One region of the Romboutsia sp. 1001216sp1 genome, then DNA from elsewhere that is predicted to be linked to it. Evidence: riboswitches for the same ligand, from Rfam matches in the RefSeq annotation. Region 1 holds a riboswitch; the other holds the start of a gene.

The links. A riboswitch is a leader RNA that binds a small molecule or an ion and turns the genes downstream of it on or off. The one in region 1 is predicted to bind S-adenosylmethionine.
Region 2: linked by a shared signal. The riboswitch ahead of ABHC41_RS03285 (Na+/H+ antiporter NhaC family protein) and the one ahead of ABHC41_RS04030 (O-acetylhomoserine aminocarboxypropyltransferase/cysteine synthase family protein) in region 1 are both predicted to bind S-adenosylmethionine.

Annotation. Positions count from the first base shown of each region.
Region 1 covers NZ_JBDPHA010000002.1:174,245-189,739, forward strand. The annotation lists gene ABHC41_RS03995 (hypothetical protein) at 1-531, shown strand, start outside; gene ABHC41_RS04000 (YdcF family protein) at 585-1,601, shown strand; gene ABHC41_RS04005 (hypothetical protein) at 1,672-1,794, shown strand; gene ABHC41_RS04010 (transcription repressor NadR) at 1,932-2,462, shown strand; gene ABHC41_RS04015 (L-lactate dehydrogenase) at 2,562-3,515, opposite strand; gene ABHC41_RS04020 (hypothetical protein) at 3,834-4,433, opposite strand; gene ABHC41_RS04025 (hypothetical protein) at 4,672-5,229, shown strand; SAM riboswitch class I at 5,412-5,515, shown strand; gene ABHC41_RS04030 (O-acetylhomoserine aminocarboxypropyltransferase/cysteine synthase family protein) at 5,572-6,843, shown strand; gene ABHC41_RS04035 (homoserine O-succinyltransferase) at 6,845-7,735, shown strand; gene ABHC41_RS04040 (EcsC family protein) at 7,871-8,662, shown strand; gene ABHC41_RS04045 (hypothetical protein) at 8,795-9,919, shown strand; gene ABHC41_RS04050 (DMT family transporter) at 10,004-10,876, shown strand; gene ABHC41_RS04055 (zinc dependent phospholipase C family protein) at 11,057-12,262, shown strand; gene ABHC41_RS04060 (MATE family efflux transporter) at 12,493-13,881, shown strand; gene ABHC41_RS04065 (FUSC family protein) at 14,131-15,495, shown strand, end outside.
Region 2 covers NZ_JBDPHA010000002.1:24,168-39,662, reverse strand. The annotation lists gene ABHC41_RS03345 (cellulase family glycosylhydrolase) at 1-773, opposite strand, end outside; gene ABHC41_RS03340 (cellulose biosynthesis cyclic di-GMP-binding regulatory protein BcsB) at 845-2,902, opposite strand; gene ABHC41_RS03335 (glycosyltransferase) at 2,914-4,164, opposite strand; gene ABHC41_RS03330 (DUF2334 domain-containing protein) at 4,167-5,783, opposite strand; gene ABHC41_RS03325 (diguanylate cyclase) at 5,773-6,621, opposite strand; gene wecB (UDP-N-acetylglucosamine 2-epimerase (non-hydrolyzing)) at 6,661-7,761, opposite strand; gene ABHC41_RS03315 (DUF4397 domain-containing protein) at 8,017-8,637, opposite strand; gene ABHC41_RS03310 (carbon-nitrogen hydrolase family protein) at 8,808-9,650, shown strand; gene ABHC41_RS03305 (hypothetical protein) at 9,691-10,197, opposite strand; gene ABHC41_RS03300 (YgjV family protein) at 10,416-10,652, opposite strand; gene ABHC41_RS03295 (L,D-transpeptidase) at 10,711-11,169, opposite strand; gene ABHC41_RS03290 (hypothetical protein) at 11,402-11,545, opposite strand; gene ABHC41_RS03285 (Na+/H+ antiporter NhaC family protein) at 11,603-12,922, opposite strand; SAM riboswitch class I at 13,043-13,141, opposite strand; gene ABHC41_RS03280 (hypothetical protein) at 13,323-13,658, opposite strand; gene ABHC41_RS03275 (YtxH domain-containing protein) at 13,679-14,047, opposite strand; gene ABHC41_RS03270 (hypothetical protein) at 14,269-14,817, shown strand; gene ABHC41_RS03265 (cytidine/deoxycytidylate deaminase family protein) at 14,988-15,495, opposite strand, start outside.

The sequences.
Region 1 (15,495 bases):
GAAGGAAATAAAAGAGAAAAAGATCAAATTGATACAATAGAGAAAAGCTTAGAAAGTAATAAATGTAAATTTGAAGAAATAAACTTTGAAATGCTTAAAGTTGATGATAAGAATAATATGGTTATTAAAGAGTCTGAATATAATAAATTAGCCAATAAATTAGATTTAGAGAAGGTAAAGGTAAATGATAAAGAAGCTGCAATAATACCAAGATATGATGGTATAAAAAACTTTAAGTATATGAATGAGTTAAAAGAATTAACTAATTATAAAGTAGAAAATAACAATTTAAAAGTAGTAGGTGTAGTAGATAAAAAAATATTAATTACAGGTCTATTCAAAAGTCAAATTATTATAAGTGATAATTTGTATAATAAATTAGAAAAAGACAGTGAAAATAAGATAGTTACAGTTAAAGGATATGAATTTAAAGAAAATTCAAAGTCAGATAAAGCTATATTGCAGATAAAAGAGAATAAATCATTCTCAAATAATAATGAAAATGATTTATTCTATCTTTTTTCTAAATAAATAGTAAAATTTAGAAAAAGATAAAAAATTATCTTTGTTAAGAAAGGATGAATATGAATACCTTATTGTTTACTAGTATAATCATAATTTTAGCAGGTACAATTTTATTTATAGTAGAAAAAAGAAGCTTTCTAACAGGGCTTATATTAATAATTGGATTTTTAGGAATAACTTTTTATACATTAGCAACTTTATCAGATAAAAGTAATATTGCTAACACTTTAATACTTTTAATAGTCTATGGGTTAATACCTATATTAGTAGTAATATGTGCATTTTTATTTATTAAAAATGGAAGAAGTATGATAAAAAAAGAGGGAAAAAAGTTAGCAAATCTTCTTTCGTTAATTATAGGTATATATATATTTATTATGATATTTCTTAGTTACGTATTGATATATCATGGTAATAAATTAAATATGTTTACTTATATGGTTATTATATCAATAATCGTAATGTCAGTATATTTAGGATTTATGTTTATAAGCTATTTAATTTATTCATATATATACCAAGTGATACCAGTAAGAAAGAATATAAATTATATAATAGTTCTTGGTTCTGGATTGATTGGAGATAGAGTACCACCTCTTTTAAAAAGTAGATTAGATAAAGGAATTGATATATATAAAGATCAAAAAGACAGAGGGAATTTACCTAAGATAATTGTATCTGGAGGTCAAGGTCCAGATGAGTTAGTTTCAGAAGCATATGCTATGAAAAAATACTTAATATCACAAGGTATAAATAATGAAGATATTATTGCTGAGGATAAATCCACAACAACGTATGAGAACATGAAGTTTTCTAAGGCAATTATGGATAAATCAGGTAATTATAAATGTATTTTTGTAACTAATAATTATCATGTATTCCGTGCATCAATATTTGCTCGTAAGGTTGGATTAAAGGCAAATGGTGTAGGAGCTCCTACAGCTTTTTATTTTCTCCCAAGCGCGCTGATTCGAGAGTTTATAGCTATATTGTTCATATATAAATGGTTAAATATCATTATTATACTTTTATATTTAGTCTTAGTTATTAATTCATTATTACCAATCAATTTTTAGTTTTAAATAACATCAATAATCTATTTATTGAATAAGTATAAGTATATATAAATAGATGGAGGGACTACATATGAAGGTAAATTTACCACAATCTGCAATAGATTTATTAAAAAGTATAATAGAAAAAAATAAAGATAAACCGAGCACAATAAGAATATATTTTGCAGGATTTGGATGCAGTGGGTGTAATTAATATTATCAAATTTATATATTAAATAGGAAAATATATATTTATAATTATGGACTAAATGCAAGTTTAATATAGATATTTTATACTATTTTCATATAGATAAGCAACCTTTATTAAGATATAATAAAAATAACATGTATATGAAAAGAGGTATTAAAATGACAGGTTCAGATAGAAGAGATAAGATATTAAATCTACTAAAAAATAAAAATAAAGCTGTGAGTGGATCAAAACTATCAAGTGAACTTAATGTAAGTAGACAAGTTATAGTAGGAGATGTTGCTCTTCTTAGAGCTAGTGGCATCCATATTATATCTACTCCAAGAGGATATATATTAAATGATAATAAAGAAGACAATTATATAATAAAAACTATAGCTTGCAAGCATGATAAAGAAGATATAGAAGATGAATTAAATACTATAGTTGATGAAGGTGGTATAGTTGAAGATGTAATAGTAGAACATAGTATATATGGTCAAATTATTGGCAATTTACACTTAGAATGTAGAAGAGATGTAAAAGAATTTATAGAAAAGTTAAATTCAAAAGAAACAAGTCCTCTATCTCATTTAACAGATGGCGTACATCTTCATACGATAAAGTGCAAAGATGAAAAAACTTATAAGCAAGTTATAACCTCTTTAACTGAAAAAGGGTATTTATATTAGTCTAAATTGTATTTTATAAATAAGACAAAACTATATAATTTTAATAAAAAGTAAGGAGGAACGATTCGTTCCTCCTTACTTTTTATTAAGATATATAAATTAATATCCAATGCTTTTTAAATATTGTTTTAGTATATTATTTGAATGTTTAAACTTAGTCTTCTCTTCTTCAGTCATATCAATTTCTATAACTTTTTCAGCTCCATTTATACCTATTATAGTTGGGACTCCTGTATACACATCTGTCTCTCCATATTCACCTTCAAGTAAAGCTGAAACTGGTAAAATTCTTCTTTCATTACTAAATATTGATTTTATGATTCCAACAACTGCTGAAGCTATACCATAGTAAGTAGTACCTTTTCTATTATATACTTCCCAACCAGCTTTAGCAGTTTTTTCTACTAAATAATCTAAATCTATTTCTTTTTTTAGTTTTTCATTTTCTTCAATTAGGGTTAGAAGAGGTTTACCTGCAATGCTAACATTTGACCAAGGAACTATCTGAGAATCTCCATGTTCACCCATAGAATATGCATGTATAGATCTTGTGTCTACGTCATCTAAATATTTAGATAAGAAGTTTTTTAATCTTGATGAATCTATGGTAGTTCCTGTTCCTATTATTCTGTTTTTAGGAAGTCCAGATAACTTCCATATATGATATGAAATTATATCAACTGGATTTGAAGCAACTACAAAGAAACCATCAAATCCTGATTTCATTATTTCCTTAATTACTGAGTTACATATAGAAGCACTAACTTCTAAAGTATCAAGTCTAGATTGACCTTGTTTAGGTGCTGGTCCTGCAGTAAATATAACAATATCAGCATCACTACAATCTGCAAATGTTGCTTGTCTTATTTTAGTTCTTTGAGACATAAATTCTACTCCGTGAGTTAAATCCCAAGCTTCGCCTTTAGCTTTTTCTTCATTTATATCAATCATTAAAAGTTCATCACATACACATTGATTAACTAGTGCAAATCCACAGCTAGACCCAACTAGTCCCGTACCTACTATTGCTATTTTTCTTAATTTTAAACACATAAGTCATCCTCCTAAAGTTGTCTTTTGTAAAGTGTTTTGAAATGAATTTATTTGTATGGCTTAAGAAATAAGATAAGTAACCTATAAATTTTATTAGTTAAGTCTATATTGGTTATAAAATTATTATTATATATTTATTTTATAAAAAATTATAAATTGATGTATTTGGCATTATTATACTGCTTAATCTTTATAAAGTAAAGAATGAATTGGTAGTAAAAGAATAGAAAATCCTTAGATTATATAAAATTAAAGTAGCTTTTGTGCTATATTTTACTTAAAAATTTGATTATAGATTCATATATAGATAGCTAGTATTTAAAATAAAGTTATTATACAATATATAACTAGTAAAAGTGATGTTATATAGTTAGCAATTTTAACATTAAATTTAAAGTAAGATAAGTATGTTATTAACTTTGGTTTTAAGTATTTATTAAATATTGAATATATAAAAATAAGTGAAAATCCACTCAGAGTATATGAAGAAATATTATGTATAAATTGTGGTAAATGAAATATATTAACTGTGATAACAAGCATAAGCAAAGTAAATGTAGTTGAGAGTATATTAGAGTATTCTTCAGGTTTTAATATATATTCATTAAAATAGTTTTTATCATCAAAATTTATAATTTCACTTAATATCTTGTCTATTGATATAAAATCGTAGTCATTGGTATAAACTCCAACATCAACTAAGTAAAGTGTTATTTCTTCATATCTATGAATGATTTTTTCTTCAAAAATTTTTCTTATCTTAAATATGTCTTTTTCTAATACGTTATATATTTCAGTTTTTATTATATCCTCAATATCCCTATTAGAATCTAATCTAGTTTTTATATAAAAGCTTCCATCACAAAGTAAAAACTTATCATTTTGATTTCTTATGATTATTCCAATATATTCATTCATAATATCACCACTCATTGAAAATTTATGTAAATTATAGCATATTAGTTGATATTATCAATATTAAAAAATTATAAATATGAATAAATTAATTTTATATATGTAAGCAAGCTTAAATGAATAAACATAAAAAAGTATTTGACAATTATAAATTTAGTCACTAAACTGTAAATATATATGTAAAGACACATGTAATATGAATTAAATATACTAAATTAAAAAATATATTTGGAGGAGAGATATGAGAACTAAAAATATTGTATTATCAGCACTTTTATGTGCAATGGGAATTATTATACCAATGTTTTCACCAATTAAAATAATATTAGAACCGGCATCTTTTACATTAGCTAGTCATATACCAATATTTATAGCTATGTTTATATCATCAAAGACTGCTCTATTTGTAACACTTGGAACTACAATAGGTTTTTTATTTGGTGGTTTCCCATTACCAATTGTAATTAGAGCACTAAGTCATTTATTATTTGTTAGTATTGGGTGTATTTACTTAAACAAAAATAGGGATCTTATAAAGAGTATAAAAAGTTCTTTAGGATATTCATTTGTTATAGGATTAATTCATGCTATTGGAGAAGTTTTAGTAATTATACCTTTTTATTTTTCATCAAACCTTTCGGAAGGATTTTATAATCAAGGTTTTTTAGTATCTGTTATAGGATTAATAGGAGTTGGAACTATAATACATAGTATGTTAGATTTCTCTTTAGCAGTTTATGTATGGAATATTCTACCTAAAGAGGTTAGAAATAAATATGTAGTAAAAGCTCAAAACTAGACAAAATTTTATAGAATATAGTAATTTGGAATAATCAATAATTAAGCAAAAATGATAAGTTATAGTATAAAATATTTTATGAACATATACATATAAATATATATATAAATTAATTTATTAAATTATAATTTCGATAATTATAATATATAATACTTATTAAATAATAAAAATAAATAGAAAGTCTTTTATTAAGAATGGTGGAGGGACTGGCCCTATGAAGCCTGGCAACAGCTAACTTAGTTAGAATTGTGCTAAATCCTGCAGGAGTTTTCCTGAGAGATAAAAGGCATATTGATTTGTTGCGTTAATAAAAGGCTTCCTAGATAAAAGGGGGCTTTTTTTATGAAAAATTATAACAAGGAAACTTTATGTGTAAGAGGGGGATATAAACCAAATGTTGGGGAGCCTATGGTGTATCCTTTGGTTCAAAGTACAACCTTCAAATATGAAGATCCAGACTTAGTGGCAGATATATTTGATTTAAAAGCAGATGGCCATATGTATAGTAGAATAAGCAATCCAACAGTAGCAAATTTTGAAGAAAAAATAGCATATCTTGAAGGTGGCGTCGGAGCAGTTGCAGTTAGTTCAGGACAATCGGCGGTGCTTTTAGCTATTTTAAATATATGCAAAAGTGGAGACAATATAATATCAGTATCATCACTATATGGTGGAACTTATAATTTATTTAATATAACTCTTAGAAGTTTTGGAATAGAAACAAAATTTGTATCCAATAATGATGATAAAGAATATATACTATCCTTAGTAGATGAAAATACTAAAGCTATATATGGAGAAACTATAGGAAATCCAGGACTAGATATATTAGATTTTAAGAAATTAAGTGAAATAGCTAAAAAGGGGGATATTCCTTTTATAGTTGACAATACAGTAGCAAGCCCGTATTTATGTAATCCTATAAATTTTGGTGCAAATATAGTTATACATTCTACATCAAAATATATAGATGGTCATGCAGTGGCACTTGGAGGAATAGTTGTTGATTGTGGTAATTTTAATTGGGATAATGGGAAATATCCATTATTAAGTGATGGAGATGTTAGTTGTCATGATATTAAATATGTTGAGGAATTTAGGGAAAGTGCTTATATAACAAAGTTAAGAGCATCACTGCTTAGAGATTTAGGTAGCACAATGAGCCCTTTTAATGCATTTTTAAGTAATCTAGGAGTGGAAACACTTCATCTTAGAATGAAAAAACATAGTAAAAATACTTTAGTATTAGCAAAGTATTTAGAAAATCATGAAAAAGTAAGCTGGGTAAACTATCCATACTTAGAAAGTAGAGAAGATTATAAGAAAGTAAAAACTTACTTAAAAGGTGGAAGTGGAATATTAACATTTGGTATAAAAGGTGGAATAAATGAAGCTAAGACTTTTATAAAATCTTTAAAATTAGTAGATTTGGCAATACATCTTGGATTTAATAAAACATCAGTACTTCATCCTGCTAGTACTACTCATAGCCAGTTGTCTGATGAAGATAAGATAAAGTGTGGAGTTAGTTTAGAGATGATTAGAGTATCTGTTGGAATAGAAAATATAGATGACTTAATAAATTACTTTGATAGAGCACTTAAGGAAATATAATATGACTGTATATCTTTGTAAAAAAATAAATGGAGCCAAATTTGTAGATAATTGTATAATAGAAAGCAAAATTTATAATAAAAAGCTATATAGAAAATCTAGTTTAGGTAAGATCAGTCCTCATTATAAAACTATAGGTATATTAAATCTTATGCCTAATAAAGTAGAGACAGAAGCTCATTTATTAGAGTTATTTTCAAAAATGAATGAGGATATAAATATAAAGTTTATAAGGCTTAAAACGCATGTATACAAAAATTGTAATAGACTATATTTGATGAAAAATTATTATACCTTTGATGAAGTAAAAGATGATTTAGATGGACTTATAGTTACAGGAGCTCCTATTGAAAAAATAGATTTCAAACAGGTTAAATATATAGATGAATTAAATTATATATTTGATTATTCTATTAAAAATTTAAAAAGTATGTTAAGTATATGCTGGGGAGCGCAGGCTTGTTTAAATCATATATATGGAATAAACAAAGAGATACTCGATAAGAAGATATTTGGAGTATATAAACATAATATACTTTGTGATGATGAAATACTCAAAAATATAAATAATGGTTTTATATGTGCTCATTCTAGGCACACTATATTAAATAGGAAGGATTTAAAAAATTGTAAATCTATAAAAATACTATCGACAACAGATGAAGGTATAGAGCATATTATAAAAGGGAAGTACAATGACTATTATATATTTGGACATCATGAGTATGATAAAGAATGCTTGAAAAGAGAATATTTAAGGGATAGAAATAAAAAAATATATATAGATATACCTAAAAATTATTTTATTGAAGATGATATGAACAAAGGAATAAGTGTAGATTGGATGGAACACAGCATTAAGATATACAACAATTGGATTAATATAATTTAATAAGAAATTAAGCAAGCTAGTTAGATAACTAGCTTGTTTAGTTTGGAAAAATAAGTACATAGTAATATTAAAAATCTATATGTATAATAAATATATTATGTAAATAATTAATATAAATTTTAAATAGGTGAAAAAATGCAAAATTATAATGAGATTAAACTAAAAGAATTAAAAAAATGGAAAAAGAAAATACGAAAAAAACCATCTATAATAGATAAAGCATCAAAAGAAACTCAAAATAAAATAAATTCCGTTTTACCTCAAAAGTACCACGAAATATTAACTGTAGCTATAAAAAATATGACTAAAATGGTTTTATTTGGGTCTAAGTATACTACTAAAAAACCTATACTAGATATATCTTTAGAAGAAAGAGATAATCTAGCTCTTGAAAAGATAAAAATTTATAAGAGAACTGCTATGATAGAAGGTGCTGGAACAGGGGCAGGAGGCATATTTATAGGGCTTTGTGACTTTCCATTACTTCTTAGTATAAAAATAAAGCTTATTTATGAAATTGCTAGCATATATGGATTTGATACAAATGATTATAAAGAAAGATTATATATATTAAACATATTTCAGCTTGCTTTTTCAAGTAAAGAGCATGTAAACTATGTATTTGAAAATATGGAATGCTTTGATGATTTTAAACATAAGTTATCTGATGATATTAATGCATTTGATTGGAGAAGCTTTCAACAAGAGTATAGAGATTACATTGATTTAGCAAAGTTATTTCAGTTAGTGCCAGGAATAGGAGCTTTTGTTGGGGCATATGTAAACAATAAATTAGTAGATAAACTAGGTGAATATGCAATATATGCTTATCATATGAGAATATTAGATGATAAAGACCACGAGGCTAAGAAGGAAAACTTTATATATACAAAATATAAAAATTTTATTAATAAAATAACTTTATAATATATGCCAAGTAATTTGACTAGTATATTAATTTGTGTAAGTTTATAATGTGTATTTTAAATATAACATTAATATATAAAGTCTCATAAGATATTATAACTAGAGTAAAATAGTTTAGGGGGGGGAGTAGCCATGGAAAGCCCTACAAAGAAAGTTTTAATAGATAGTAGTTATGGGAATATAAGTAAAGTAAACTCAAAAGATGAAGTAATATTAGTAGGAGTATATCCTTTTGAAGGAATCTCCTATGTCGATAATATAGAACTTATTTTAAAACCAGAAAATAGTGAGCATATTACTGTTAATATCAAATATTCTGGTTATAATATGCAACTATTTTTAGGAGATTTTACAGGAGACAATAAATCAGAAATAATGGTTAGAGGCGGATTCGGGGGGTCTGGAGGATTTGAAATTGGAGTTATATATATATATGAAGATGGTAAATTAATAGAGATATTTAACCAAGATATATTTTATAAAAATAATAATTGTAGCGCAACTTTTAAAGATGATTATAAGGTAAGCGTAAATTGTGGAAAGAAAAAATATACAATAGACATTTCATCAAAAGAAAAAGAATATCTGGAGTATTTATATTTACCTAATAGTAAGCTTAAAAATGCAGTTGACGCATATGTAGATGCACCAAATGGAATTTTTCCCACAAAGCAAATTTACAATAATTATTATGAACTCTTAATACAACAAAGAGTAGTCGGAATATCTAATGCAGATACATTAGGTATTATACAGACGTATAGTAACTTAATAGATTCAAATATAAAAAACATATATAAAGGATTATTACTTACCGATTATAATTATAGGAAAAGACAAAGATATAATAAATTTATTACTGAAAAAGATGTAAATAATTATGACTTTAAAAATTTAAAAGGTAATTATTTAAATAGAAATAGTATTTATTCTGCAAGAGATTTTAAGGTAAATAAAGATAGTATGAATTTAATAGTAAATAATATATTTGAAGAAAAAAATACTTTATACCTTAATGGATATTTACTAAACTTAACAGAAAATACTATTAATGATATTAATAACTTTAAGATTGAGTTAAAAGATGCTACTGGCAGAGTATTTGCTAAAAAGATTTTTAAGAGAATAGACATAAATGGAGGTTTAGAGGCATTTGAAGGTAAAAAGATACTGCTGACTTTTTTTGGAGAAGAGTATAATTTATATAATATAAATACAGGCAATTTAACGTGGGATTATAATTGCGAGATTATATAAAAAACTAGCTAGATAGTTTTTTTTAATATATAATAAATAATTGCATACAAAAGATAAATAAAAAAATTACATAGGAGGTATATCGTGCAGGCAGAGTTAAGTAACAGAAGTAAAGGTATAATATGTATAATAGTTTCGGCATTTGGATTTGCTATGATGTCGGCTTTTATAAAATTAGCAGGAGACTTACCAACTTTTCAAAAGACATTTTTTAGAAATTTAGTTTCTTGTGTAGTAGCATTTATAATGGTTACAAAAGCAAAACAAAGTTATTTTGGAAGTAGGGAAAATAGAAGATTATTAAACTTAAGATCAGCATTTGGCACACTTGGTATAATATTTAATTATTATGCAATAGATAGAATGGTGTTATCAGATGCCAATATGTTAAATAAGTTAAGTCCATTCTTTGTTATAATATTTTCTGCGTTATTTTTAAAAGAAAAGATAAAAACTAATCAAATAGCTGCTGTATTAGTGGCATTTGTAGGAGCTTTATTTATAATAAAACCAACATTTGATTTAGAAATGTTACCATCAATTGTGGGTGTAGCAGGTGCTTTATGTGCGGCATCAGCATACACTTGTCTTAGGGTATTAGGTAAAAAAGAAAATGGAGCGACTGTAGTATTTTATTTTTCTTTATTCTCATTAGTTGTAATATTTCCGATAATGATTATGACTTATGAGCCAATGAGTATGATACAACTTATGTATTTACTTCTTGCAGGGGTATTTGCGACTGTAGGCCAATTTGGTGTAACTTGGGCTTATAAATATGCGCCAGCTAAAGAGATATCTATATTTGATTATTCTAATATAATATTCTCTGCAATAATAAGTGTAGTATTATTTAGTGTATTTCCCGATAAGTTTAGCGTATTTGGATATTTTGTAATATTTAGCGCATCGTTTTATATGTTTATGTACAATAAAAAAAGTGAAGAATGTAATTAAAGTGAGGTTATTATACCTCACTTTAATTATTATTTAAAATAATGATTTTACCTTAAAGAAATACAAAAAATTATAAAAAATTACAAAAAGTTACAAAATATGCAAAAATATTGAAAGAGAAAGCGTTTTTATATATTTTTAATTATAAAGTATTTTGATATTTGGAGGTAAAACAAGGCTATGATAAGAAATATAAAGAAAAATAGCGCAAAAGCATTTGTAATTTCAATGTTATTTGTAGCTATGGGTTCAACATCTTATGCTTGGGATGGTAAAAAAGATGGGACAGGAACGCACGCTTTAATTGCAACTCAAGCAGTTAAAATGATTGAAAAAGATTTAAGCAAATCAGAACCTCAATTATTAAAGTCAAATCTTGATATTCTAAAATCTAACTTAAGAGACTTACAACTTGGATCGACATATCCAGATTATGATCCAAATGCTTATGATTTATATCAAGATCATTTTTGGGATCCAGATACTAAAAATAATTTTACACTTGATAATAAGTGGTATGTGGCATCACCTATATATGATAATGCAGAATCACAAGTTAGAAAATTTACAACTGATGCAAAAAATGAGTGGGAAAAAGGTAATTATAAAGAAGCTACTTTTTTATTAGGACAAGGATTACATTATCTTGGAGATCTGAATACTCCTTATCATGCAGCCAATATTACAGCTGTTGATAGTATAGGACATGTAAAGTTTGAAAGTTATGTTGAAGAACGAAAAGAAAATTATGCAATAGATTCAATGAATTATAATACAGAAAATGGTGCTTATAAATATGCATTAGAAAATAAAGATTTTGATGCTTGGATGAGTGAAAATTCTTATGAATATGCAAAAAAAGCTAAGAATTTATATTATGGTTATTCAACAATGAAAAATTCAACAAAAGATTGGGAATATTCGGCAGTAGAATCTATGAAAAACTCTCAGATCAGTTCAGCTAAGCTTATATATAGATTTTTAAATGAAGTATCTAATACTATAATAGATTCTTCAGATACTAAGAACTTAAACGAATTTAATGTTATTTTAAAAACTTCAAATGAAAAATATGCAGGAACTGATGATTTCGTATATTTTGGATTTGAAACTTCTGATAATAAAAAATATGAATGGAAGTTAGATAATGCAGGAAATGATTTTGAAAAAGGTCAAATAGATAATTATATAATAAAGCTTAAAGATGGAAAAAATATTGATTTAAGTAAGATAAATAACTTCTGGATAAGAAAAAATAATTTTGTTACTAATGGTGATGATTGGAGTGTTGATAATATTAAAATCTTATCAAGAGGAAAGGTCATATTAGAAAAAAATATACATAAAACATTACGAGGAAATGAAACATATAGTATAAATAAGTAAATAGCAAAAAGCCTTAAAGTTGGATTTAATAATATTTAACCACTTTAAGGCTTTATTTACTATAATAGAAAATATATTAAAAATATGTATAAATAATTTAATTATATTGAAAATAAAAAAATTTCTGATATACTTTTATAAATATGCTTTTTATTTAAGTTATATTTAAAAATACATACTATTAAGTGATATTAATCTAGTTTATTTTGTTTACAAAAGAGGTGAAATATTTGGAAAAGAGAATAGATTTAACTAATGGTAAGATATTAGATAAATTAATAAAGTTAGCACTTCCTATAATGGGGACGTCATTTATACAAATGGCTTATAACATGATAGATATGATCTGGGTCGGCAAGGCTGGTAGTAGTGCAGTTGCAGCAGTTGGAACAGCAGGATTTTTTCCTTGGTTAGCTATGGCATTTGTAATGATATCCAAAATTGGTGGGGAAGTTAAAGTTGCACAAAGTATTGGTGAAGGAAATCTTGATAAAACGAGATCTTATATAAAATCAGCTATAGAAATAAATATTATACTATCAACATTATATACATTATTTTTAATAGTGTTTAATAAAGGATTAATAGGATTTTTTAGATTAGGCGATATAAAAGTTATAGATATGTCTAGAACATACTTATATATAGTATCTTTAGGAATGATATTTTATTTTATAAATCCAGTATTTACAGCTATATTTAATGGAATGGGTAATAGTAAAACTCCATTTAAAATAAATGCGGTAGGTCTTATAACTAATATTATACTAGACCCAATACTTATACTTGGTTTGTTTGGTTTTCCTAAACTTGGAGTAGCAGGAGCTGCTATTGCAACAGTCGTAGCACAAATAGTAGTTACATCTTTATTTATATATAGAATAAAAAAGGATGATTATGGATATTTTAAAATAAAACTATTTAGAAATATAGAAATAACATATTATAAAATACTATACAAAGTAGGGCTTCCAGTAGCTCTACAAAGTGGATTGTTTACAGGATTTTCTATGTTACTAGGAGTGGTTGTGGCGTCATTTGGACCAGTAGCAGTAGCTGTTCAAAAAGTAGGATCTCAAATAGAGTCTATATCATGGATGACAGCAGAAGGTTTATCTTCATCTTTATCTAGCTTTATTGGGCAAAATTATGGGGCTAAAAAGTTTGACAGAGTTAATAAAGGATTTAAGTTAACTTTAATATTAGCTATAATACTTGGATTTATAAATACTTTAATATTAGTCTTTTTAGGAAAGCAGGTATTTACTATATTTATACAAGAAGAAATGGCTATTAAAGAAGGAACTATTTATCTTAAAATACTTGGATATTCTCAATTGTTTATGTGTATAGAAATAATAACATCAGGAGCTTTTAAAGGGCTTGGTAAAACTTCAATACCATCTATAATAAGTATTATATTTACAGGACTTAGAGTACCAACAGCTTACTTAATATCAAATCCAAGATTACTTGGACTTACTGGAGTTTGGTGGAGTATAACTATAAGTAGTATAATTAAGGGAATATTGATGCTTGGTGTGTTTTTAGTTATGAAAAGAAAAAAGAAATTATATGATGATTATAATACTAAAGGAGAGTTAAGTCATCAGTATTAAAGAAGAGAGTACTTTCTATAAAATTTATAGTAAGTACTTTTTTTATATACAAATGATTTATATTAATTATAAAGTTGCTTAGATTTTTTTGCATAAAATAGAGTTGGAATTTAATTAATAATCTAAAAATTAGAAAAAAAACTAAAAATATATTATAAATAAAATTTTTGATTTATACTTAAAGAAGTACGTAAATTCTATAAGAAGGTGATGAAAGTGAAAATTGACATTAAAAAACAAATAAAAAATATGAAAATATTTCTTATATCTGCGATAGCTATATTTTCATTTATGATATTTGGAAAAGAAAATGTTTTAATAGGAATTGCGACAGTTTCTATAGCAGCTAGCATGTTTGGTGAGAATCACACAATAAATGTTCCAAGAAGAATAATCATATTATCTTTGATACAAATAGTTATAGGAGTTGCAGCTTATATTGCAAGTTTAGATATTTTTTTAGCATATATAGTTAGCTTGATTTTAAGCTTTTGGATATATTATAGATTTAGCTATGAACTTAAAACGCCAAAAACTGCTGGATTTATGATGTTATATATACTTTTACTTTATTATCCAGTAACATTTTCACAGATGCCTAAAAGAATATTAGCTCTTATATTTTCATCATTTGTGATAATGGCTTTATATTATATAATAACTAAATATAATTTTTATAAAGTTACTGATAAGCAAATTACAGGTGCTATAGACTTAATAAAAAAAGAGATAGATTTATTATTAGATAATAAAAATATAAAAGATGAAAACAAAAAAGTAAGTATCTTACTTAAAACTATACAAATCAATATATATGAGGTTATAGAAAAATCTAGTAAAGAATTAGATGATATATATATATTAGAAGTAATAGTAATACTATTAAAAAAAATAAATACTACCATAAGTTATATAAAGGAAAATGAAATATATGAAGATAGATTACTAAAATTAAAATGTATTCTTGAAGACGTAAATTTATATATCTTAGGTAAAAAAGATATAAAAGATATAAAAATTACATTTAGAAAATACTATAATGAATTAGAATTAGAAAATATAGAAGGTGATTTAGCTAGATATAATTACTATAACTTAAGGTTAGCTATAGATGAAACTTGTAGATATATAGAAGATAAATCTAGAGGTGAGAAGATAAGAAAGAGATTAAATTTACAAAAAAAGTTAAAATCAAATATAGATATATCTAAAAACAATTTTAACATGTCATCTCTAAGATTTAATATAGCCTTAAAGGCATCTTTAGTAATTTCTACATTTGTGTTTATAGTAGGTTATTTTAATATATACGAAGGTAAGTGGATAGTACTTTCATTAGCTTTAATATTGCTTCCATATGCAGAACAAGGAAGTAAAAAGGCTATTGATAGAGTTGTAGGAACAGTTGTAGGCGCTATAATATTTGAATTAATATATAGAATGATAGACAAAAATATAATACTAATCGGAGCCGTGTTTTTAATAGCATTATATTTTGCCTTATCTATAAAAAAATATAATATAAGATGTATATTTACAACTATGACTGCTATATTAGCTGTAAAAATGCTTCAACCAAGTGCTGTTATATTTAAATTATTAGAGGATAGAGTT
Region 2 (15,495 bases), 150 kb from region 1:
AATCTATATATTTCTTCGACCACATTTTGATTTCTATTATATATAGTAGTAGAGTTTAAAGCATTTACTAATTCTTTTACTGTATTTTCTTTTTTATCACTAAGTTCAAAATAAGCTGCTATAGATATAAAATCTACTTTAGAAAATATTTTATTATTTAATTTTTTGTAATAATCCTCATTACTCTTTCTATCCCAACTAGCTGTATACCACCATGTAGTCTTATATGTTACTTCTCCCTTAAATCGCCCTTTAACAAAATTAACTATATCACACCAGTTATCTTCATACATCTCTAACTTTGAGAAATTTGATGCTATAATCATTATATCTACATCGTACTTATTTGCTATATCCTTAATTAAAATATTTAATATATTTTTCCAATCTTCAAAGAATTTTTCCTTATTTACGGGGTTATAATCAGTTTCATATTTACTTCCATTAGCTATCCACGGATATGCTTCTAATATAATATTTATACCTTTTGATTTCAGTATTTTTATTAATCTTATGGCTTTTTCTTTACTATAAGAATTTATTTTCATATTATTTGAGTCTAAATCTGGTATTTCTATAACTATAGGTACATTAACAGTATTCACTTTCAAATCATCTATATCCTTTAAAGCTTGTTCTATTTCATAATCAGTTGATAAGTTAACAGATTTTATCTTTTCTGTTATAGTATTATTTTTGTTAGTACTTTTAATAGCAAAAATAACGCTTAGTATTACTAATGAAGTAATTATTATTAATATTTTTTTTCTCATAGCTCTCCTATCTTTTTTAAATATAAAATACTAAGCATTAGTTATAAAGCTTAGTATTTTATATTTATATATTATTTTTTATATTTTAAAGCTAATAAAACTGTTGCTGATATAACCATTAAAAGTAATACTGATGCAACTATTATAAACTGTTTACTTTTATTATCTAGTTTATTTACTTCTTTAGTCTCTTTATTTTCATCTACATCATCTAACTTATAATTTAAATCTTTTATATTTCCTTCTCTATCAATTACTATAGTATCGCCTTTTAATGACTTTGTGAGATCTAAATCATTTAAATATCTAGTACTTAATGCTAAATCCTTCATTTCTGTTGATGCAATAACCATCATACCCTTATCTTTATTATATGGCGATTTTGTAAGTTGTATAGATGATAGTTGTTTTGAATAATCTCCTATGAATTTTATCTTTTCGTTGCTTTCAAATCCTAAATAATCTTTATTAAATTTTAAATTTAGATATTTATTAACATCTTTTATAGTTAAATTATTAGTTGGAGTTCCTATTATTATTAAATTACTTTTTTTATCATCTGATTTTAAATCACTTGATTTTATAAATCTTATATCTCCATTGTTATATTTAATACTATGACCTATATAGGATATTATACTACCTATTTGCGTTAATGCTGTTGAGTCTAATTTATCGGGTACTACAACTACTGTATCATTAACTTTATCATCCTTAACAAATGGATACGGATAATTTTTCATAGTTAAATTATTGGTATCATTGTAATCAAATTCTATATATGATTCATTTGATATATATGCAAATGGATTATCAGTATCTCTAGTTACACAAGCTAAATCTAATAGTTCTAAATTAAATACAATTTTGATTTGATAATAATTTTGATTTAAAGTTTCTTTTGGAAGGTTAAGCTCTACGGTATCATTATTGGCATTTTCCTTTGTTAGTTTCTTGCTTCCTATAGGTATATTATTTACATATATAGTTACTAAAGATCTTTCAAAATCTAAATTCTCACCATATCTAATATTTAAATTTATTTTACTACCTTCTTTAACTTCTTTGCTTTTAGGTATACTTATATCTATTATTGATTCTTGTGTAAATGGTCCTTTCAATGTAATATTATCATAACCTAAATCTTTAAAATTCAATCTATTTTTATTTTTATAATTATATATGTCATCTACATCCGTACCTTCATTTATAATTATGCTATCTTTGTTTAATTCATTTATTAAATCTTTACTATTTATAAGTTTGCTAGCTTTTTTAAGTAGTTCTTCATTATTGGATATTATGATAAGCATTTTTTTATTTTTATCAAATATTGAATTTGTATTTTTTATAATACAATTTTTATCCAAATCTTCTTTTTCTTTTGCAGTTAATAAATTAAGTATTTCACTTGAAGTATTACTTTTATTGCCTATATATATAACATTTTTATCCTTGTTTTTAAATTGAGAGTATAGATTTATATCAAAATTAACATTATCATTTATTATTTTTTCTCCAAAACCACTACTAAGTATCATAGCCGAAGTTAATTCTTCACTTGAATAATTATCTGGTATTAATATACTAGTTTCTAATTCATTTCTTCCATTTTCATTTATATAAGTATCTTTGTACTCGCTTATCAAATTAGATGTTGGCTTATAATTATAGGATACACTTATATTTGATTCCTTATGTACTACTAACCAGTTAGCTGTATTTGAGTCATCTCTACAAACCTTATCAGAAATAGTTTTATAAGCTTTTATCTCTACTTTATTATAACCTGTCTTTATTAAATCTTTTGGTATATCTATATTTATTTCTTTTTTATATTCCTTATTTCCATCTAATCGTTCTGAATGGATTGGCACATCATTTACAATTATTGTTATTGTAGAATAATTCACATCTAATAGTTCACTTTTTGTAAATACTAAGTTAATCTTAGTTTTTTCAACTAAAGCATTTTTAGGAACTTCAAAATATTTATTAGTACTACTTATAACCCCATTCATAGTTATGTCATTTTTAAATTTGTAATTTTTTACATTTTGCTGTGCAAAAACTATATCACAGCTTGTAAAACTAATAATTAATGATATCATTATTGCTATTAATCTCATTTTATTTTCTCCTAAAATCGTTCGGTTTTATACCACTTAACTTCTCTTTTGTGTATAGCGTCAGAAAAATACCCAACCATTCCTTTTATAGCAACAAATAGCCACATTTGAGAATATGTAAAATACATAAGCCCAACTAAAAATATATTGCTTAAATTACTCTCTCCCTTTTCCATACTAAGTGTTATAGATACCTGTATTACAAATAGTATATATGATAGTATCCATATAGTAAAAAAATCAAATGGGATATTTATAGTTACTATTTTAAATATTCCTAAAATAAATATTATATCTGATAATACAACAGATGTTAAAAATAGAAAATATACTGAAAAGAAGTATAGTATATCAAACAGCACTCTATTTTGTTTGCCCTTAAATAAATTAGTAATATACTTAACTAATACATATATATTTCCCTTTACCCATCTTGTTCGTTGCTTTATCCATACATTTACAGTTTCTGGTTCTTGCTCCCAGGTTACTGATTGAGGGACATATGTTATTCTTTGTCCCATTTTATAAATCCTAAAACTTATTTCTGTATCCTCTGCTATTGCCTTTGTGTCCCATCCTCCTAATTTTTCTATAGTACTTCTTCTAAGTACAAAATTAGTGCCTGGTATAGTACAAAGACCTAATAATTGTTTTCTACCTGCTTGAGCTATCCATTGAAAACTTAGAGTTTCTATATTTATAAACTTAGTTAATATGTTTTTATGCTTGTTTCTAGTTCTAAATTTTCCTATAACAGCCCCTAGTTTTTCATCTTTAACTATGGTCTGTATCAAATATCTTAGTGCAGTTTTTTCTGGTGTATTGTCAGCATCATATATTGCAATATATTCTCCCTTAGATATTTGATATCCTATATTTAGTGCATTTGATTTTCCTTTACCACCTGTTATATTATCCGTATTTATGATGGTAAAATTATAATTTCTATATCTATTTTTTATATTTTCTAATATTTCCTTGGAATTATCACTAGAATTATCATTTATAACGATAAGTTCCATTTTATCTATAGGATAATCTAGTAGTAATAAAGATTCTACAGTTTTACCAATTACCTTGCCTTCATTATGTGCTGGTACTAGTATTGATACAAAAGGGAACTCTTTTAATTTTTCATCTTTAAATTTAAGACTCTTTAAATAATATATATATCCACTTATAGCTAGTATTATATTTGTTAAGAGTATAGCCCATATAGATGATAAGGAAATTAAAAATATATAATCTACTAAACCTATCATAATTATCTCCTTGTAAACTTTCGTCTATTTATAATCTTAAATACTATAAAGATTAATATAAATATTAGCAATACTACAACAACAAACTTTACAACTATATCATTTAACTTATTTATAGACTTATTAAACACTAAATCATTGTGTTTTCTTATAGATTTATACTTATCATAACTTGTTATTATATTCTTGTTATTTGATTCTATTTTTATATCATCTATATTTATATAGTTGTTTTCTTTTTTTAAATCTAAAAAGCTTACATTTTTAGATTTAAGATATTCTATACACTCTTTTAAATAGTTTGTGTCTACATCAGTATGGAAAAAAAATCCTCCAGTATGACCTCTTACCATAGATAGTTTATAATAATTATATTTTATTTTATCTACCGCTAATTTGTCATCTTTAGCTATATATCCTAAATTTTCCGGTATTAGTGTATTAAAATTTTTACTATCTTTTATTATATATGGAAATGTACTCATATTAAAAATTTCACTATTATTTTGGTATCTCCCCATATATGTAGATATGTATTTTTTGATTTCTTTATACCCATCTTGAATCATAGCATATTTTTGTGCTTCAAATCCCAATGGGTATATATCATTTTCTATACATAATCTTAGTCCACTTAATAACCTATTTTTAATATATATATTTATATCTTCACTTTTACTATTTAATATCTCTTTATTAAAAAATTCATACTCATCTTCATCTGATTTTTCTTTTCTATTATGATAGTATCCATTTAATATAACACTACCACCTTTATCTTGCATATATTTTATAGTATTTATAAAATTTTCATCTAGAGTGATTAATTCTTTAATACTCTTATCTCGATAAGTAGGTGTTAAAGATATTATGAATGGTATATTTTCTTCATATAAATAATTAGCTAAATCCTCTAATTTTTTTGTGTCACTAAGAGGATTTACATCTTCTATTTTTACAAATATTTTACTTTCTTCAAAAGAAGTTCGTTCAAAGAAATCATTTAACGTATCTTCAAATATATAAGATTCATACATGTTCCAATCAGATATATAATACAAATTTTTATCTTGCAATATATATGGGTATGTGTTATATCCATCACTCATAGTAGCAATAATATTACTTTTACTACTTGGTTGTATTATGTTGTAATCACTTTCATTTTCTAATACTATATCGTCTCCTTTATAGTTTAATCTTGTTATATTATTATTTTTATATATGTACTTTATTGAATATTTATTATTATACTCTAGTAAATTTGCAATTTTATCCCCTATCCAGTATATACGTTTATTGTAATTATTAATATCTTCTAAAAATATTTTATTCTCTATATTATTGTTTATATTTATAACAAAGACATAGTCATAATTGTTTAAACATCCTTTTTTATAATCATTTATATTAATATTGTCCACTTTATTATTAAATACGTATAGTAGCTCATTAAGGTGATTTACTGTATTAACATTAGACTTAAATTTAGTTTTAGTTTCATAAACTATAAGAGATTTTTTATTGCTATTATTTTCACTATAAATTCCACTTGAACTTGCTAAAATTATACTAATTATAATAGTTATTTCTATTATAAATTTTTTTTTAAACATCATATTGTAATTCCTCTTGTACATATGTTTTATATTCAATAGGAGACTTTATATTTTTTTTATACTCTACTGCTGCTATTTTTGTGTCTATATTTATGTAATTTTTATTATTTTTCAAGCTTAGACTAAGTTCATCTATACCTGTTTTTATTCTTTCTTTTACTATATTAGCACCAAATTCATCTGTATTTGGCATTATTATAGCTATAGTATCATTTTCTATTGTGTATCTTTCATCTTCTATTCTTGTAGACTTTACAACTATATTGCTTATATCTTTCATTAGTTTGTTAGTTTTAACTTCCCCAAGTATGTTCTTTATTTCTTTATAGTATGGTAAGTTTATAAGCATTAAAGATAATTGAGTTTCATGCCTTTTAGCCTTACTCATCTCTCTTTCTAGATTCATATAAAATGCTTTTATATTAAATAATCCTGTATCCTCATGTATAGTAACCAAATTTTTATATTCATTTTCTAGCTTAAGATTTGATTGTTGAAGATTATTTATACTATTTGTAAACTTTCCTGTTGTATAAGATATTATTGGCATAAATATCATCCATATATAAGACATATATGTTATTTCTACATTTTTCGTTAGATTTATATAAAATATATATGCTGCATATATAAATATAGAAACTGATGTTGCTATAAGCCCTATAATTATTCCCCCTGTGTAAGTCATAATTATAGTAAAAAATGTTATACAAAACATTATAAAACTTAAATTTTGTGTTTGAAATTTAATATCAAATACAAATAACATGGTGATTATAAATAACTCTAATATTAGTCCTAAAAAATATCCATCTATCTTTTTGGAAATTCTATTCATATTTTCACTACTTTCTTTTATTCATTCTTCTGATTAAATTTAATTTTGATATATTTTTTCAATAATATCGACAATGTATTTGCTTGCAAGCCCATCTCCATAAGGATTTGAAGCCTTTGACATCTCATTATATAATTTTTTGTTAGTTAGTAATTCCTTTGTGTATTTATATATGTTATCTTCATTTGTACCTACTAATTTTAAAGTTTTAGCCTTAATCCCTTCTGGTCTTTCGGTAGTTTCTCTCAATACAAGAACTGGCTTCCCAAGAAATGGAGCTTCTTCTTGTATGCCTCCACTATCTGTTAGTATTAGATATGACTTATTTAATAAATTATGAAATTCAACTACACTTAAAGGTTCTATTACATGTACCTTTTTATTACCTTTGAATTCTTCTTTAACTAAATCTCTTATTTGAGGATTAAAATGTATTGGATACACTATTTCTACATCATCAAATTCCATAGATATTTTATTTACTGCTTTAAATATATTCTTCATATTGCTACCTAGATTTTCTCTTCTGTGGCATGTTAAAAGTATCATTCTGTTTTTTCCTATTTTGTCAGTTATTTCACTTTTGTATTCCTTATCTATAGTGGTTTTTAATGCATCTATTGCAGTATTTCCAGTTATATATATTTTTTCAGGATTTTTTCCTTCTTTTATCAAATTATCCTTTGATTTTTCTGTTGGTGCAAAGTGTATATCAGCTATAACAGATGTTAACTGTCTATTTAACTCTTCTGGAAAAGGAGAATATTTATTATAGGTTCTTAAACCTGCCTCTACATGACCTACTTTAACTTGATTATAAAAAGCAACTAAGGATGATATAAACGTTGTAGTTGTATCTCCATGTACAAGTATTATATCTGGCTTTACTTCTTTTATAACTTTATCTAACCCATTCATTATATTCGTGCTTATTTGAGACAAAGATTGATTTGACTTCATAATATTTAAATCATAATTAACCTTTATGTTAAATACGTCTAGTACTTGATCTAACATTTCTCTATGTTGTGCTGTTACACAAACTATAGACTCTATATTATCTCTAGACTCCAACTCTTTAACTAAAGGTGCCATTTTTATGGCTTCAGGCCTAGTCCCAAATACTGTCATTATTTTCATTTACTTCACCCCTGTATATTATTCCATAATAATTTTTATCTATATTATTATCTCTCAATATATTACATTAACTACAATATGATGTCAAAATTTATTGTTATTTATTATTTTTTTGTAGATTATATTTTTATTTTGATATTATTTATTATATTTTTTATTACTAAATTTATTCTATCAATTATAAATTAAGCATACCATTAAACTGTTAATATGTTCAAAGGTATGCTTCTCTTATATTTTAGTGTTTAATATAAATTAAGCTTCTTTACATAAATAAGTATTCCCATCAACTGATTGTATAACACCTAAACTACCTAATTGACCAATTGCATATATAGTATATATTCTATCTGGATTTAATTTAACCCTTAACGGAAAAACTACATCTTTACTTTCACTTACTACTAATTTTACATTATACGTTCCTGGGTTTACATCTACATAACTAGTTCCCTCTCTAAATCCGATATCTTCAAAGAATGTCTCTCCATTTACTAGTATATCTACTGCTGGTGCATTTGGTGATAAATGTATAACTCTAAATGTAGAATATTCGCTTGATGGTTGTTTTTCTGAATAGTCTTTTATAACTAATAAAGATAAATCCCCTATATTCCCTGTCACTGCTACGGTATACATTTGCCCTTCATCTACTTCAAGCATTTGATTTATAACTGGATTTTCAGTAGTTCCAGATAAGTATATACCTACTGTATGTTCTCCTTCTTCTAACTCTAAATACTCTGTAAATTCCATAAAATCTAATCCGCTAAATACAAGTGCCCCATCAATATAAATGTCTACTTTACCGATTTGTGGAGCGGCCTGAAATACTCTAACTAAAGATTTTCCTTCTTTTATTTGTAAACAATCCATTTTAAATCCCCCTTGATGACAATGTTCATTCTTTATATAATATGTGTCCATTATTTTATTTGTTACTTTATAAGTTGATTTCATATATTTTCATTTTTTTAATGCAATGTTTGTATAGATAAACTACTATTAAAATATAAATATCTTATACTAGATTTAATTAAATTGAGGTGATTTTTATAAAAACTTTAGTTATACAAATAGATGTTAATTCTAATAAATTAAAGAATATATCCACTATAGAGAGATATATAAATTTAGCCATTAATAAATCTAAAATAGATTTAGTTATACTTCCAGAAATGTTTTGCTGCCCTTATGATAATAAGAATTTTCCTGTTTATTGTGAGGTAGAAGGAGGAAATCTTTATAATATTTTATCTGATATAGCTAAAAAATATAATATATATTTGGTAGCTGGATCCATTCCTGAAAAAGATAATAGTAAAATATATAATACTTCTTATGTTTTTGATCGATGTGGAAATAAGATAGCAAAACATAGAAAAATACATCTATTTGATATTTCTATAGATGCTGGCCAAAAATTTTTAGAATCTGATACATTATCATCTGGAAATGATGTTACAGTATTTGATACTGAATTTGGAAAAATTGGTCTTTGTATTTGCTATGATTTTAGATTTTTTGAGATATGCAAAATAATGGTTGATAAAGGCGCTAAGGCTATAATAGTTCCTGCATCATTCAACATGACTACAGGACCTATTCATTGGGAGCTACTATTTAAATCTAGAGCTGTTGATAATCAAGTTTATACAATAGGATGTTCTTCTTCCCGAAACAATAATTCTTCTTATATATCTTATGGAAACTCTATTTTAGTTTCTCCATTTGGGGAAGTATTAAATAGATTAGATGAAAAAGAGGGCTACTTTATAGCAGATATCGACTTTTCATATGTTGAAAAAATAAGAAATCAACTACCTTTATTAAAGCATCGTAGAAATGATTTGTATAATGTATCATATACAGATAATTCTAAAGTATAAATTTATTTTAATATATTATCTTAGTTTAATTTATTTGTAATTATTGAACTAAGTTTTTAGCTTTGTCAAAATCTAATACATAGTTAATAATAGATATCAACTTACTCCCTACTTCTATATCTTCATCACTTGCTAACCTTATATATATTCTTAACTCTTCCCAAAGCTTTTCTTTACCTAGATCTTCATTGCTTATATTATGAAGATCTCTTATTACTTCTATAAGATTTATTTTTTTACTTTTATTTAGTGTATCATGATTTTTAATATAATCTATTGAAGAATCTACTAATTTAGTTAATTCCTTTTTATATTCTCTTATACTTAATTCTTTTTTGTATCCTAATAATTCTTTCATTAATTTTTCTAAATCAGATTTTGAGTAATTCCATACTCTACCATCATATTTTTTTATATTTTCTATACATGAATTATATTTATCTATTAGTTCTTCTAATCCTATAACTATTTCTAAATAGTTATTTTCTTCAATTAAGTTTTTACATCTATTTATATCCTTATCAATCTCTCTTATTGTTTTATTCACATTTAGTCCTCTTTTCTATTTTAATTATAATTTTTATTATTATATATAATATATCAATTTACTTAGTTAATAAACATATTTTATCTCACTATTGTTATTTAAAATATTATACCTTTTTAATATTTTAGTTTATCTAATCTATTAATATAGAAAATATTTACTTTTAACAAAAAATAGCATAGATAAAATATCTACGCTATTAAATAATATTTTGTAATTTAATTTTTTTCTTTATATTTATAAATATTATATAAATTATATATATTTATAATAATTATAAGCGCATTAGATATGGCAACAGGATATGCTTTTACATATAATCCGTAAACTACAAATAAAAAACATCCTATAGAATTTATAATTCTAAGCTTTACTATAGATGTCATCGTTAATGATATAACTATAAATAAGGATGCTGAATATCCAATCCATTCAATAGGGTCAAAGCTAATCATAAAATTATCTCCTTTTTATTTCTTATAACTATTATTTGATATTTATATTTTTATATAACTATTTTATTATTATAGTAGTATTAATAGGTATATTATCATACATCCATCTAGCATTTTCTGTAGCTAATCTTATACATCCCATACTTATAGCTACTCCAAGTCTATCATCTATTACATAAAGTCCCTTAGGATCATATAGTATTGAGTGGTAATAGTAATCATCTACTATATTCATTGCATATTTTGCTGAACTTTTTTCTCCCCCTATAGCAGGATACTTTATACCTGACTTAAATATACCCTTTATTGTAGGAGTTGAGCTTTTTCCTACAGTGCTACTCCAAACGTGCAGTACCTTAAATCTATCATCTACTTTTTTTAATATATAGGTAAGTTTATCTTTAGTAGATGTAATTATAATATAGCCTGTATCACTTTTTATATGATTCTCATTTACAAACTCTTCCATATTTTTATCAAATTTGCTGTAATCTATCTGTCTATAGTATCTATTCATAAATAATATTTCACCTTCTCATAATAATATTTATTATAATTATGCTAATTATAAACTTTATGTGATATTTCAGTTAATTTAACTATTATTGTACGAATGTAAAAATATTAAGTTTATTTTTTACACTCGCTAAACTGATTGGTATTACTTAACTGTAATAATTATCTACTAATTTTTGAAATATCATAATTTCCTTAAGCGTAAAAAAAGTGAAGTTTTAAAACTTCACTTTTTAAGTATTATTATGTTTCATATACTTATATGATTTAACTATACATCGAGCTTGATTTATAGTATATATTGATATTTCATAGGATGATGTTATTATAAAAGTCGATACTACTCCTACTAAGAAATCATAGTCACCTAATGCCATAATCTCCTCCAGTATTGCTTTTATTATATTATATGAAACTAAAATTTTATAGTTACATTAAGCTACTTCTTTTTTCCTTTTATTAACTTTATTTAAGTTTGGAATACCAAATGTTATAGCTATTATTCCACAAGCTAACATTAACCAAGGATAATGTAGATATTTAATTAATTCAACAGGAGATATTCCTACCATCCCTGCAGCTGTTAATACTTGTGCACCATATGGAACTATGCCTTGCCAACAAGATGAGAATATATCTAATATACTTGCAGTTTTTCTATTATCTATATCAAATTTTGTAGCTATATCTTTTGCAAGTGGCCCTGCTGTTACTATTGCTATAGTGTTGTTTGCTGTACATAAATCTACTATACTTACTAATGCTGCTATACCAAACTCTGCACCTTTTTTAGTTTTTATTTTACTACTTATAAAATTAAGTATAAAGTCTATTCCACCATTTAATTTTATAAGTTCTACAAGTCCTCCGATTATTATAACAAGTAGACATAATTCATACATTCCTGATATACCACCTGATATAGCTTCTATAAATCCAAATAACCCAAATGAATTTGTAAATAGTCCTATTGCACCTGCAAATACTACTCCAAAACTAAGTAAAACAAATACATTTACTCCACATAAAGCTCCTAATAACACTCCTAAATATGGTAAAACTTTTATAAAATCATATCTATAGCTTGTGCTACCACCTAAACTATACCCTGATGTTATAGTAGCTAATAATATAGCAGTTATAATAGCTGCTGGTAAAACTATTAAGAAATTTACTCTAAATTTATCTTTTAATTCACATCCTTGAGTTTTGGTTGCTGCTATTGTAGTGTCTGATATCATAGATAAATTATCTCCAAACATAGCTCCACCTACAACAGCTCCTATTACTAATGGTGCTGGTATTCCTGTTTTAGCTGCAATTCCTATGCCTATTGGCCCAAGTGCTGCTATTGTTCCCATTGATGTTCCCATAGATATAGATATAAAACATCCTATTACAAATAACCCTGATACTAAAAGATTAGGAGGAAGAATTGATAAACTTAAATTAACAGTTGAGTCAACACCTCCCATTGCCTTAGCTACACTTGAAAAAGAACCTGCAAGTATAAATATCATAATCATAGATATTATATCTATATTACCTGCACCTTTACAAAATACTTCTATCTTTTCTCCTAAACTAACTTTTCTATTAAGAGAAAATCCTACTATAGTTGCGATTATAAATGCTACTATTGCTGGCATTTTATAAAAATCCCCAGTTATTACCCCGCTACCTAAAAATACTATTAAAAATACACCCAGTGGTAATAATCCTAATATACTACCTTTTTTTGCTTCTTCTTTCATAATATACCTCCCTTTATATTAAAACTTCTAAAGAGTATAATTTTAATTTATTTAAATATACCTGATATTTTTTAATAAAAAAAACCTGAGATAACTCAGGCTTTGACAGCAAAAATTATACTCTCATCTTTCAGCTTATGCTGCAGGATTTAGCACCCGTATAATAATACTGGTTGCTGGGCTTCGTCGGGCCAGTCCCTCCGCCACTCTTGATAAGAATTATTTAATTATTTATATAATAGTTAATTTTCACAATTTTGTCAATATTATTTTTTAATTATTCTAATAAATCTACTTATAAATTATATATATTAATTTTTTATACATCTTAATTTATTATGATATATTAGCAAATAAAAAAAGTCATAATTAAATTATGATTTAATTATGACTTTTATGACTATTTATTAATAAATACAGATTTTAATATATTTAATATTTCAGTAAATATCTCAACATTAGATTTTACATTTTCTTTAGCCACTACTATATCTGCTGTTACATCTGTTGCAACTTCCGCAACGTCTTTTACATTTTCACTAATATCGCTGATATTATCAACTAAATTAGGTAATTTACCTACTACTGTATGTATGTCATCAGAATTTGTTGATACCACTGTATTGATATTTTTAATAAATTCATTAATATTTTTTAAAGTTATTATTAAAAATATTAATGCACCTATACCTAATAATGCTAGTATTATATATATTACATTTAAATCTATGTACATAATGTTATTCTCCATAGCAATTATTCTTTATCCTTAGCTTCTTGTGGAGCTTGTAATAATTCTACAACATTAGTATCTACTACGTCTTCATTTTCTTTCTTTTTACTATCTAAATACTCTTTTATTCTTCTCTTAGATTCATTTACATTTGTAGTTAATTTTTCTTTTGTTTTGGCAGCCTTTTCACTTACATTTGTGTTTATATCTTTAGCTGTATTTTTTATATCTTCTCTAGTTTCTTTTCCTGACTTAGGAGCTAATAAAACCCCACCTAGTATTCCTGTTATAGCACCTGTTGCAACACCTAGTGTAGCTATTTTTATCTTTTTATTTCTTTCTTTTGCTTTTTTAGCTTTTTTCTTTTGTTCTATTTTTTTTGCTAAACTCATGCTCATCACTCCTATTGTTAATTTGTATTATACTATTTTTTACTATTTTTCTAATATTTCTAATACATATATACCCAAATTAGTAAGTTTTAAAACAAAATAATTTATTTTTCTATTTATTTTTTTATATTTCAGCTAAATTAAATTATATAAATTAAACTTACATTTTATTTATACGTATGCACATAATAATATAATAATTATGGAAGGTAGGAATTGCTATGAAACATAAAGATATTAAGAAATTTAGTATATTACTTTACATTATTTATATTTTATCTATAATATTTTTTCTATTTAACAAAGAATTTGGAAAAAGCGTAATTAGCTTAATTTCGCTTATAATTACTTTTGTGCTTACTAAAGCTTATTTAAAAAACTTAGCTATACTTGACTACCCATTGTACATAATTGGAAACATTTTTATATTATCTTCTTTTTTACTAGGTTCATGTTATGGACTTTACGATATAATCCCATTTTATGATGATTTTCTTCATTTTTGGTCTGGATTTATATCTGTTAAAATTGGATTTAATATACTAAAAAATATTAGTAGTAAAAATAATAAACTTTTAATATGTATGATTCTTTTCTTCTTTGCAATGGGCATATCAGCAATTTGTGAAATATGTGAATATTTACTAGATGTCTTATTTAAGATGAATACGCAATCTGGCGGTTTAAAAGATACCATGATGGATTTAATAGATGCTTCATGTGGTGCTTTTTTTATGATTGTATATTACTATAGAAAGTATTTAAGGTAAAATATTATATTAAACTCAACACTATTAAATATAAACAAAGCTACTTAACATATGTTAAGTAGCTTTGTTTATATTTAATATATCTTTTTACAGTAATCATTGTTGAATATAAATAAACAATGAATTATTATATATTTTTCTATAAAAGCTAAATTGTTTAGCCTAGCCTTTTAATAGCTCCTTGGCTTACTTAAGAATTCTTGAACACGTTTCTTCTCTTTCTCACGTTTAGCTTCTTGTTCTTCTTGCTCTTGTTTTAATGCATCTTCATATTTAATGTATTCTATTCCAGCTTCTTCAAATAGCTGCTGGCCTAAGCCTGTAGGATACTCTCCTTTAAATATTACTTTTTTTATTCCTGCTTGAATAATAGATATTGAGCAAAATACACAAGGTTGAGTAGTAGCATACAATGTAGCTCCTTCACAGCTTATTCCATGTTTAGCACATTGTATTATAGCATTTGCTTCAGCATGCCCAGCTCGACATAGTTCTAAGCCTTGTCCTGAAGGTATACCTCTTTTTTTTCTCTCGCAATAGCCAATATCTGAACAATGAATAGTTCCAGCAGGACTTCCATTATAACCTGTAGCTATAATTTGCTTTCCTTTTATAATTACAGCTCCTACTTGTCTTGAAACACACGTACTTCTAACTTTACTATCTTCGGCTATATCC